DNA from 3 places in the Streptomyces sp. NPDC020807 genome. Region 3 is predicted to be linked to each of the others. Evidence: riboswitches for the same ligand, from Rfam matches in the RefSeq annotation. Region 3 holds a riboswitch; each other region holds the start of a gene.

Region 1 (3,265 bases), on a different contig from region 3:
GGGGCTCGTGGGGCGCCCAGGGCCCCGGATTACCGGCGGTCGCAGGGTGACCGCATCGTGGACATCCGGCCCGCCGGAGGGCGAAGCGGAATCTCTTGACACCGGATGGAGACACCACGTCGCCCGCCCCAGTTCACCTTCCGTTCATCCAGGTTGCCTACGTTCGACGAGCCACTGACGTCAAACGATTGCCTGGGTAAATGGAACACATCACGCTGCTGCTCGCCATTGTGGTCGTGACAGCTCTCGTGTTCGATTTCACGAACGGTTTCCACGACACCGCCAACGCGATGGCCACGACCATCTCGACCGGTGCGCTCAAGCCCAAGACGGCGGTGGCCATGTCCGCCGTGCTGAACCTCGTCGGAGCCTTCCTGTCCGTGGAGGTCGCCAAGACGATCTCCGGCGGGATCATCAACGAAGAGGGCATTCGCACAGAAGTGATCTTCGCGGCGCTCGTGGGCGCCATCCTCTGGAACCTGCTGACCTGGCTCCTGGGCCTGCCGTCCAGCTCCTCCCACGCCCTCTTCGGCGGCCTGATCGGCGCCGCCGTCATGTCCGCCGGCTGGTCCGCGGTCAACGGCTCGACGATCGTCACCAAGGTCCTCATCCCGGCCGTCGCCGCGCCGCTCGTCGCCGGCCTCGCCGCGATGGCCGCCACCAAGCTGACGTACAAGATCAAGGCCAACCCCGACGCCAAGGCCACCGCCAAGGGCTTCCGGGCCGGTCAGATCGCCTCCGCCGGTCTCGTCTCCCTCGCCCACGGCACCAACGACGCCCAGAAGACGATGGGCATCATCACCCTCGCCCTGGTCACCCAGGGCGTCGTCGCCCCCGGCTCGAACCCGCCCCTGTGGGTCGTCGTCTCCGCCGGTGTCGCCATCGCGCTCGGCACCTACCTCGGCGGCTGGCGCATCATCCGCACCATGGGCAAGGGCCTGACCGACCTCCAGCCGCAGCAGGGCTTCGCCGCCCAGACCAGCGCCGCGACGGTCATCCTGGCCTCCTCGCACCTCGGCTTCTCCCTCTCCACCACCCAGTCCTGCTCGGGTGCCGTGATGGGCGCCGGCCTCGGCCGCAAGGGCGGTGTCGTCCGCTGGTCGACCGCCACCCGGATGTTCGTCGCCTGGGGTCTCACCCTTCCGGCCGCCGGCCTCGTCGGCGCGGGCGCCGAGTTCCTGACCAAGCAGGGCCCCTGGGGCATCGCCGCCGTCGCCGTCCTCCTCGTCGCCGGCTCGGGCGTCATCTGGACCCTCTCCCGTCGCAAGCCGGTCGACCACAACAACGTCACCGCCGACGACCTCGACGAGGAGCCCGCGGGCGTCGTGACCACCGCCATCGCGGCCGTCACCCCGCCGCCGGCCCCCGGTTCCGTCGCCGCCGTCGCGGACGAGGACCTCAAGACCACCATCCCGGCGCCGGTTCCCACGGACCCGGCCGCTCCCCCGGCCTCCGCCGCTGCGGTGTAAGGAACGAACGACATGAAGATCGACTGGGCAGCTCTCGGCTCCGTCTTCGGAGTCAGCCTCGTGGCGACCGTCGCCCTCGTGGGCCTCTTCACCCTCGGGATCGTCGGCCTCGGCAAGCAGGAGGAGGCCGAGGCGAACGGCGGCTCCGCCGCCCTGGCCCGTACCGGCGCCTACGCCTGCTTCGCCCTCTGCGCGGCGGCCGTCGGCTACGGCATCTACCTGATCGTCGTCTGACGGTCGCGCCTCCCTCCTCACGGCGGGCGGTCCCCACCTCCGGGTGGGGGCCGCCCGCCGTGTTCGTGGTGCCGTGTTTGTGGTGCTTCGCACAGTGACCCGTCGCAGGTCAAAGGTGGGTTGACGGCTGTTCGCGGCGCGTGGTGGACTGCCGAGGCCATTACGGCGGCAGTCAGAGGAAGTCCGGTGCGAATCCGGCGCGGTCCCGCCACTGTGACCGGGCCCCCAGGGTCCGGGAGTCAGGAACTCTCGCCGCCGGTCACGTCGATCCAGGGCGCGGACCCTGAGTGAGGACATGCGCCATGCCCGGCCGCATCAGAACCACAGGTGCCTTCGCCTACGGAGCCGCCCTCGGGCTGGCCGTCGACCGCCTCGTCGGCGATCCACGCCGCGGCCACCCCGTCGCCTTCTTCGGCCGGACCGCCGCCGCCGTCGAACAGCGCCTGCACCGCGACGACCGCGCCCGCGGCGCCCTGCACACCGCCGTCTGCGCCGGGACGACCGTCGCCGCGGGCGCCCTCGCCGCCCGGGCCGTACGGAACCGGCCGGCCGCCGCCGTCGCCCTCACCGCCGCGTCCGTCTGGGCCGTCGTCGGCGGTACGACCCTGGGCCGCGAGGCGCAGGCGATCGGCGGGGCGCTCGCCGCCGGCGACCTGGACGTGGCCCGCGAGCGGCTGCCGCACCTCTGCGGGCGCGACCCGCAGTCCCTCGACGGTCCCGCGATGGCCCGCGCCGTCGTCGAGTCCGTCGCCGAGAACACCTCCGACGCCGTCGTCGGCGCCCTCTTCTGGGGCGCGGTCGCGGGCGTCCCCGGCCTCCTCGGCTTCCGGGCCGTCAACACCCTCGACGCGATGGTCGGCCACAAGTCCCCGCGCTACCTCCGCTTCGGCTGGGCCTCGGCCCGCCTCGACGACGTGGCCGGCTGGCCCGGCGCCCGGCTGACCGCCGTCGCCGCGACGCTCGCCGGCGGCGACCCGCGCGGAGCCGTACGGGCCTGGCGGGCGGACGCGGCGAAGCACCCGAGCCCCAACGCGGGCCCCGTCGAGGCCTCCTTCGCGGGCGCACTCGGCGTACGGCTCGGGGGGACCCTCTCGTACGGCGGGCGGGTCGAGCACCGGCCCGTCCTCAACGGGGAGGGGCGGCCCGTCGAGGTCGCCGACATCGACCGGGCGGTCCGGCTCTCGCGCCGGGTCACCGCCGTGTCGCTGGCCGCCTGCGTCGGCGGCCGGCTGATCGTGAGCGCGCTGAGCGCGCGCGCGTCGAAGGGGAGGAACGCATGAGCGGCGGCCGCACGAGGGGTGGCGGACTGCTCGTCGCCGGGACCACGTCCGACGCGGGCAAGAGCGTCGTGACCGCCGGGATCTGCCGCTGGCTGGTCCGGCAGGGGATCAAGGTCGCCCCCTTCAAGGGACAGAACATGTCCCTCAACTCCTTCGTGACCCGCGAGGGCGCCGAGATCGGGCGCGCGCAGGCCATGCAGGCGCAGGCCGCGCGCGTCGAGCCGACCGCGCTCATGAACCCCGTGCTGCTCAAGCCCGGCAGCGACCGGTCCAGCCAGGTCG
Region 2 (3,265 bases), on a different contig from region 3:
TGTAGTCGGCGGCCGGGATGCGGACCGGGTTCCTCGCGAGCTGCTCCTCGGTCAGCCAGTCCTGGTCATGGCCGCCGGCCTCGATGAGGGCGTAGATCAGCTCGTCGCCGTCGCCGGAGACCAGGCCGGGCAGGTCGGCCTCGGGCCCGAAGTCGTACCCCTCGGCGATCAGTCGGCGCAGCAGGGCGACGGCGGAGGCGGGGGTGTCGAGACCGACGGCGTTGCCGATGCGGGAGTGCTTGGTGGGGTACGCGGAGAGGACGAGCGCGAGCTTCTTCTCGGCGTTCGGGATGTGGCGGAGCCGGGCGTGCCGGACGGCGATCCCGGCGACGCGGGCCGCGCGCTCGGCGTCGGCGACGTACGCGGGCAGGCCGTCGGCGTCGATCTCCTTGAAGGAGAACGGGACGGTGATGAGGCGGCCGTCGAACTCGGGCACGGCCACCTGGCTGGCGGCGTCGAGCGGCGAGAGGCCCTCGTCGTTCTCCTCCCAGGCGGACCGCGAACCGGTCAGGCAGAGCGCCTGGAGGATCGGCACGTCGAGCGCGGCGAGCGCCCCCGCGTCCCAGGCCTCCTCGTCGCCGCCGGCCTGCGCCTCGGCGGGCTTCGTACCGCCGGCGGCGAGGACGGTCGTGACGATCGCGTCGGCGCCGCGGAGCGTCTCGACGAGCTCCTCCTCGGGGGCGCGCAGCGAGGCCACGTACAGCGGCAGCGCCTGGGCCCCGGCGTCCTCGACGGCGTCGCAGAGGGCGTCGACGAAGGCGGTGTTCCCGCTCATGTGGTGGGCGCGGTAGTAGAGCACGGCGACCGTCGGGCCGTCGGTGCGGCGGGGGGTGCGCTCCAGGGGACCCCAGGTGGGGGCGGCGGCCGGGGCCTCGAAGCCGTGACCGGTGAGGAGCACGGTGTCGGAGAGGAAGCGGGCCAGCTGCGTCAGGTTCGCGGGGCCGCCGTGCGCGAGGTAGGCGTGCGCCTCGGTCGCGACGCCGACGGGGACCGTCGAGGCCTCCATCAGCTGCGCGTCGGGGGCCTGTTCGCCGCTGAGCACGACGACCGGCTTTCCGGCGGCGTGGATCGCGTCGAGCCCCTCCTGCCAGGAGCGCAGGCCGCCGAGGAGGCGGACGACGACGAGCTCGACGCCGTCGAGGAGGCCGGGCAGGTCGGCGAGGGGAAGCCGGGAGGGGTTGGCGAAGCGGTACGCGGGACCGTCCCCGTCCGCCGCGGCGTCGGCCGCGCGGGCGCTGAGCAGGTCGGTGTCGGAGTGCGACAGCAGCAGGAGCATGGCAGGCGCAGGCCCTTCCTCGGGGTTGTCCGCGCCCCGGGTGGTCGTGGTGTCGGCGGGGAGTTCCTGACTCACCCGTACCGGCCAGGCCGGTACGGGCTCACAGTGGCGGGACCGCGCCGGATTCTCACCGGGCTTCCTCCCCGGGGCCCTGGGACCCCATGCCTTCCCGCATCCTAGATCGTGCCGGGGACGGGCCGAAGGGAGACGGGGAGTCGGCCGGATCACACCCGGTGAGGGCCTCCTGTCCCGTGGGTATGCTCGCCGCCATGCCGCCCACCCCGCCCCCGTCCCCGAAGCCCCAGCGGAACGAACCGTCCGCCCGGGACCGTGGCGATGCCTGCCCCGGCGCGCTGCGCCTGCACGCCGCCGACGACGGCGGCCTGGCTCGACTCCGGCTTCCCGCAGGGCGTTTGACGGCACGTCAGGTGGAGGTCCTCGCGCACGCGGCGGAGACCCTGGGCGACGGCTCGGTGAGCGTCACCTCCCGGGGCAACGCCGAGCTCCGCGGCCTGGCGGACGGCTGCGGGACGGAGCTCGCCGCGCTCCTCGCGGACGCGGGCCTGCTGCCCTCCGCCACGCACGAACGCGTCCGCAACATCGTCGTCTCCCCCGCCGCGGGACTCGACGGACTCGGCGGCCCCGAGGTCCAGTTGTGGGCCCGCGAACTCGACGCCCTCCTCTGCGCCGCCCCCTGGGCGGCGGCGCTTTCCGGCCGTTTCCTCTTCGTCCTCGACGACGGCCGCGGGGACGTGGCGGGGCTCGGCGGCGATGTGACCTTGGTCGCAGTGGAGGCGGGCCGCGCACGGCTGTACGTCGGCGGGCAGGCGTACCACGTCGCCGGGACCGACGCCGCCCGCGCCGCGCTCACCGCCGCCGGGGCCTTCCTCGACGCGGCCCGCGCGGCCGGAACCGGCGCCTGGCGGGTCGGGGAACTCCCCGACGGCCACGCCCCCGACCTGGCCGGCGCCCTCGCGCGGGCCGGGATCGCGGCGGAGCCCGTCACCCCTGCCGCCTCGCTCCTGCTCTACGGAGGACCGCCCGCGCCCGGGCCGCTCGGCGCCCGCGCCCTGTACGTCCTCGCGCCCCTCGGCCGCCTCACCGCCGCGCAGCTGCGGGCGCTGCTGCCCGCCGAAGAGGTACGGCTGACGCCGTGGCGCGGCGCGGTGGTCGTGGGCACCACGGCCGGCACCGACCGGCTCGCCGCCCACGGCCTGATCACCGACCCCGGCTCCCCCTGGGTGAACGTGACCGCCTGCACCGGCCGCCCCGGCTGCGCCAAGTCCCTCGCGGACGTCCGCGCCGACGCCGTCCCGGCCCCGGCGCGCGGCCTGCCCGGAGCGGGCACGCCCGTCCACTACTCCGGCTGCGAGCGCCGCTGCGGCCACCCGCACGGCACCTGGGTCGACGTCGTCGCCACCGCCGACGGCGCGTACCTGGTGAACGGCGCCCCCACCCCCCGTACCGCCCTGCACGAAGCCGTCACCACGGCCCGCACGACCACCACGGCCACCACCCGATGACGAGATGAGCGAGAGCACCAGGATGTTCGACTACGAGAAGGACGGGACGGAGATCTACCGCCGGTCCTTTGCCACGATCCGCGCCGAGGCGGACCTCGACGGCCTGCCCGCCGACGTCGCCCAGGTGGCGGTCCGGATGATCCACGCCTGCGGCATGACCGACCTCGTCAGCGATATCGCCTACTCGTCGCGGGTCGTCGCGGACGCCCGCGCCGCCCTCCAGGCCGGCGCGCCGATCCTCTGCGACGCCCAGATGGTGGCCAGCGGCGTCACCCGCAAACGGCTGCCCGCCGACAACGAGGTGCTCTGCGCGCTCTCCGACCCGGCCGTCCCCGGCCTCGCCGCCGAGCTCGGCACCACCCGCTCGGCCGCCGCGCTCGAACTCTGGCGCGACCGCCTCGAAGGCTCCGTCGTCGCCATCGGCAACGCGCCCACCGCGCTCTTCCACCTCCTGGAGATGGTCGCG
Region 3 (3,265 bases):
GGAGACGCCGAGGACGAACGGGTCGGCGAGCGGGTTGCGGAGCAGCGACTGCATCACGACGCCGCAGACGGCGAGTCCGGCGCCGCAGACGGCCGCGAGGAGGGTGCGGGGCAGACGGAGGTTCCAGACGATGCCGTCCCGGATCGGCGAGACGCCGGAGGCGCCCGGGTCGCCGCCGAGGTGGGCGGCGACGACCGACCCGACCTCGCCGACCCGCAGGTCGGCGGGTCCGACGGTGATCGCGACGGCGACGGAGGCGCCGAGGAGGGCGAGCCCGGCCAGGACCCAGAGGGCCACCGGGCTCCTGGTGGCGGCGGGGCTCCTGGTGGCGGGTGCGCTCACTTCGCGAGTCCGTACGAGCGGAGCGCCGCCGCCAGCTTCTCGATGCCCTCGACCGTGCGCAGGGTGGGGTTCATGGCCTGGCCGCTGAGGAGCACGTACCGCTTCTTCCGCACCGCCGTCATGTTCCGCGTGACGGGGTCGGACTCCAGGAAGGCGATCTTCCTGGCGGCGCTCTCGGCGGACTGGGAGCGGCGGATCAGGTCGCCGATGACGAGGACGTCGGGGTCGCGGTCGGCGACGCTCTCCCAGTTGATCTGGGGCCATTCCTCGCGGGTGTCGTCGAAGACGTTCTTCGCGCCGAGCGCACGGGTGATGACGCCGGGGGCCCCGCAACAGCCGGCCATGTAGGGGGATTCGGCGTTGGCGTACCAGTAGAGGACGGTCGCGTCGGTGAAGTCGCCCGCCGAAGCGGCCTTCGCCACCCGCCCCTTGAGCTCGGCGACGAGCTTCTCGCCGCGCTCGCTCACGTCGAACACCCGGGCCAGGTCACGGATTTCGCCGTACACGGTCTCCATCGTGAGCGGCTTGGTGCGGACGCCGTCGCCGTCGCCGCTGTTGTCCTTGCCGGCGCAGTCGGTCGGCGAGAGGTAGGTGGGGACGCCGAGCTTCGCGAACTGCTCGCGGGGTGCCACGCCGCCCTTGCCGAGCGTGTAGCCGAAGGAGGCGGCGGCGAAGTCGGGTTCGGTGCCGAGGACCTTCTCGAAGGAGGGGTAGCGGTCGGCGAGGCGCGGGACCTTCGCGTTCTCCGCCTCAAGTCCTTTGAGGACGGGGTCGGTCCAGGTGGCGGTGCCCACCATCCGGTCGGCGAGGCCGAGGGAGAGCAGGATCTCGGCGGCGCCCTGGTCGAGCGCGACGGCCCTCCGGGGCGCTCGGTCGATCCGTACGCGCTGACCGCAGTTGTCGAGCGTCACGGGGTGTCCGGAGGCGGTGCCCTCCTCCTGGTTCTTCGCCGCGGGCTTCGGGGCGGTTCCACCGGCGCAGCCGGCCACGGCCAGGACCAGCGCGGACATCAGGGCCAGGAGCAGGGTCCGGGCGGGGCGAGGGACGGGGTGTGCGAACGGCACGGAGCTTCCTCTGCGTCACGGCTCATGCGCGGAGCCTGTCGTACGGTGCTCCCCGGGCGACGTCGCGACGCCGGGGCCGCCAGCAGGTCTTCGGACTCGGGGTCATCCGGACGGAGCGCCTTCCCGGGCCCGTCCCGCGACAGTGCCCAGTGGCCGATGCTCCGCCCGTCGCCCTCACCGCTGCGCGTCAGCTCCGGATTCCCACCGGATTCCCTGACCCGTGCACTCGCCCGTTCGGGTGCGTACAAAGGTGCGACTGGCTTCGGCACAGTACCACCGCGCCCGCCGAGGCCCTCTTCGCACCCGCACACCCCATGGGAGTGCCGGCGCCTTCAGAGGCGGATCTCCTTCGCCTCGAAACGACCCTCGCCGAGGGCGAGGACGAAGGTGATCTGCTGCCCCTCGGAGAGCGTCCTGGCCTCGCCCTCGATGTCGGCGGCGCTGAACCAGACCTGCTCCTCGGAACCGACGGGGACGACGAACCCGTATCCGTCACGACGGTTGAAGGACTTCACGAACCCTTTGCTTCTGCCGTCCACGGCGGCCTCCCTGTCGTCATCGGCGATGGGGGTGTCACGGGGTCTCAGTCGAGGTGTACCCCGTCGGCGCGCCCGCCGCCCGTCGATCGGCGCGAGGGAGTGGCGGTCAGCGGCCGCCGGGGTACGCGATCCGGGCCGTGATCCGCGCGATGCGCGCCGCCGAGACCTCGGGGGACGCCACCGGCTGGACGATGTGACTGACGGTGAGCCGCACGATCGTCTCGACCGCGAGGCCGCGGGACTCCTCGTCCACGTCGGGCCAGGCCTCGATCGCGTACGCGTCGAGCAGGGTCATCGCCGTCCCGAAGACGGGTTCGGGCCGGGTGGTCAGATAGGCGAGGAGGTCGTCGTCGCCGCCGCGCGCCGCCACCAGGACGCTCTTGATGAGGGGGTTGTCCACGGCCTGCTGGAGCGTGTAGCCGACCCCGGCCGCCGCCGCGGCCTCCAACTCGCCTCGGTGGGCGTCCAGTTCGCGCTGGATTCCGACGAGGAAGCCCTCCAGCTCTCGCTGGACGAGGGCCTGGCCGATGGCCTCCTTCGAGCCGAACTCGTTGTAGAGCGTCTGGCGGCTGATCCCGGCGGCGCGCGCGATGCCGGTCATGCGCAGGCCGCCCCAGCCCTCGGCGGCGACGAGGCGGTAGGCGGCGTCGAGCACCTGCTCGCGCAGGAGGGACCGGACGCTGTCGCGGAAACGTGTCATCGTGCGCCCACCTTATCCAGCGAACCCCTCAGAGGGCGCTGCCGCCCGAGACGTCCAGGTACTGGCCGGTGACCCAGCGGGCCTCGTCGGAGACGAGGAAGGCGACGACGTCCGCGATGTCGGCGGGGTCGCCGATCCGGCCGAAGACCGAGTGGGCGGCGAGGGCCGCGCGCGCCTCCGGGGTCGTCCGGCGCCGGGCGTTCATGTCGGTGGCGACGAAGCCGGGGGCGACGGCGTTGACCGTGATCCCCCGGGGGCCGAGCTCCTTGGCGAGCGCCAGCGTCATCGTGTCGACGGCGCCCTTGGTCATCGCGTAGGTCACGGACTCGGGGAAGGCCGTCCTGGTCGCGAGGGAGGAGACGTTGACGATCCGGCCGCCGTCACGGAGCCGGTCGAGGCCCCGCTGGATGAGGAAGAGGGGGGCCTTCACGTTGATCGCGAAGAGCCGGTCGAAGACCTCGGGGGACAGCTCGTGGACGCGGCCGGAGCCGCTCGCCCCGGCGTTGTTGACGAGGATGTCGAAGCCGGGCTCCTCGCCGAGCTCCGCGAGACCCGCGTCGAGGCCCGCGTAGAACACGTCGACGGCGTCCGGCGCCGCGAGGTCGGACCGGAAGGCGAAG

What was found. A riboswitch is a leader RNA that binds a small molecule or an ion and turns the genes downstream of it on or off. The one in region 3 is predicted to bind cobalamin.
Region 1: it holds a riboswitch for cobalamin, as region 3 does, so the genes downstream of both, AB0G79_RS30785 (cobalamin biosynthesis protein) here and AB0G79_RS18260 (ABC transporter substrate-binding protein) in region 3, are expected to answer to the same signal.
Region 2: it holds a riboswitch for cobalamin, as region 3 does, so the genes downstream of both, cobN (cobaltochelatase subunit CobN) here and AB0G79_RS18260 (ABC transporter substrate-binding protein) in region 3, are expected to answer to the same signal.

Annotation. Positions count from the first base shown of each region.
Region 1 is NZ_JBFADU010000033.1:55,872-59,136, forward strand. Features, by position in the region: gene AB0G79_RS30775 (inorganic phosphate transporter) at 201-1,469, shown strand; gene AB0G79_RS30780 (hypothetical protein) at 1,482-1,703, shown strand; cobalamin riboswitch at 1,838-1,973, shown strand; gene AB0G79_RS30785 (cobalamin biosynthesis protein) at 2,006-2,983, shown strand; gene AB0G79_RS30790 (cobyric acid synthase) at 2,980-3,265, shown strand, end outside.
Region 2 is NZ_JBFADU010000001.1:410,985-414,249, reverse strand. Features, by position in the region: gene cobN (cobaltochelatase subunit CobN) at 1-1,276, opposite strand, end outside; cobalamin riboswitch at 1,316-1,454, opposite strand; gene AB0G79_RS01975 (cobalamin biosynthesis protein CobG) at 1,534-2,799, shown strand; gene AB0G79_RS01970 (precorrin-8X methylmutase) at 2,804-3,265, shown strand, end outside.
Region 3 is NZ_JBFADU010000011.1:42,080-45,344, reverse strand. Features, by position in the region: gene AB0G79_RS18265 (iron chelate uptake ABC transporter family permease subunit) at 1-297, opposite strand, end outside; gene AB0G79_RS18260 (ABC transporter substrate-binding protein) at 339-1,352, opposite strand; cobalamin riboswitch at 1,491-1,621, opposite strand; gene AB0G79_RS18255 (cold shock domain-containing protein) at 1,739-1,945, opposite strand; gene AB0G79_RS18250 (TetR family transcriptional regulator) at 2,052-2,645, opposite strand; gene AB0G79_RS18245 (glucose 1-dehydrogenase) at 2,674-3,265, opposite strand, start outside.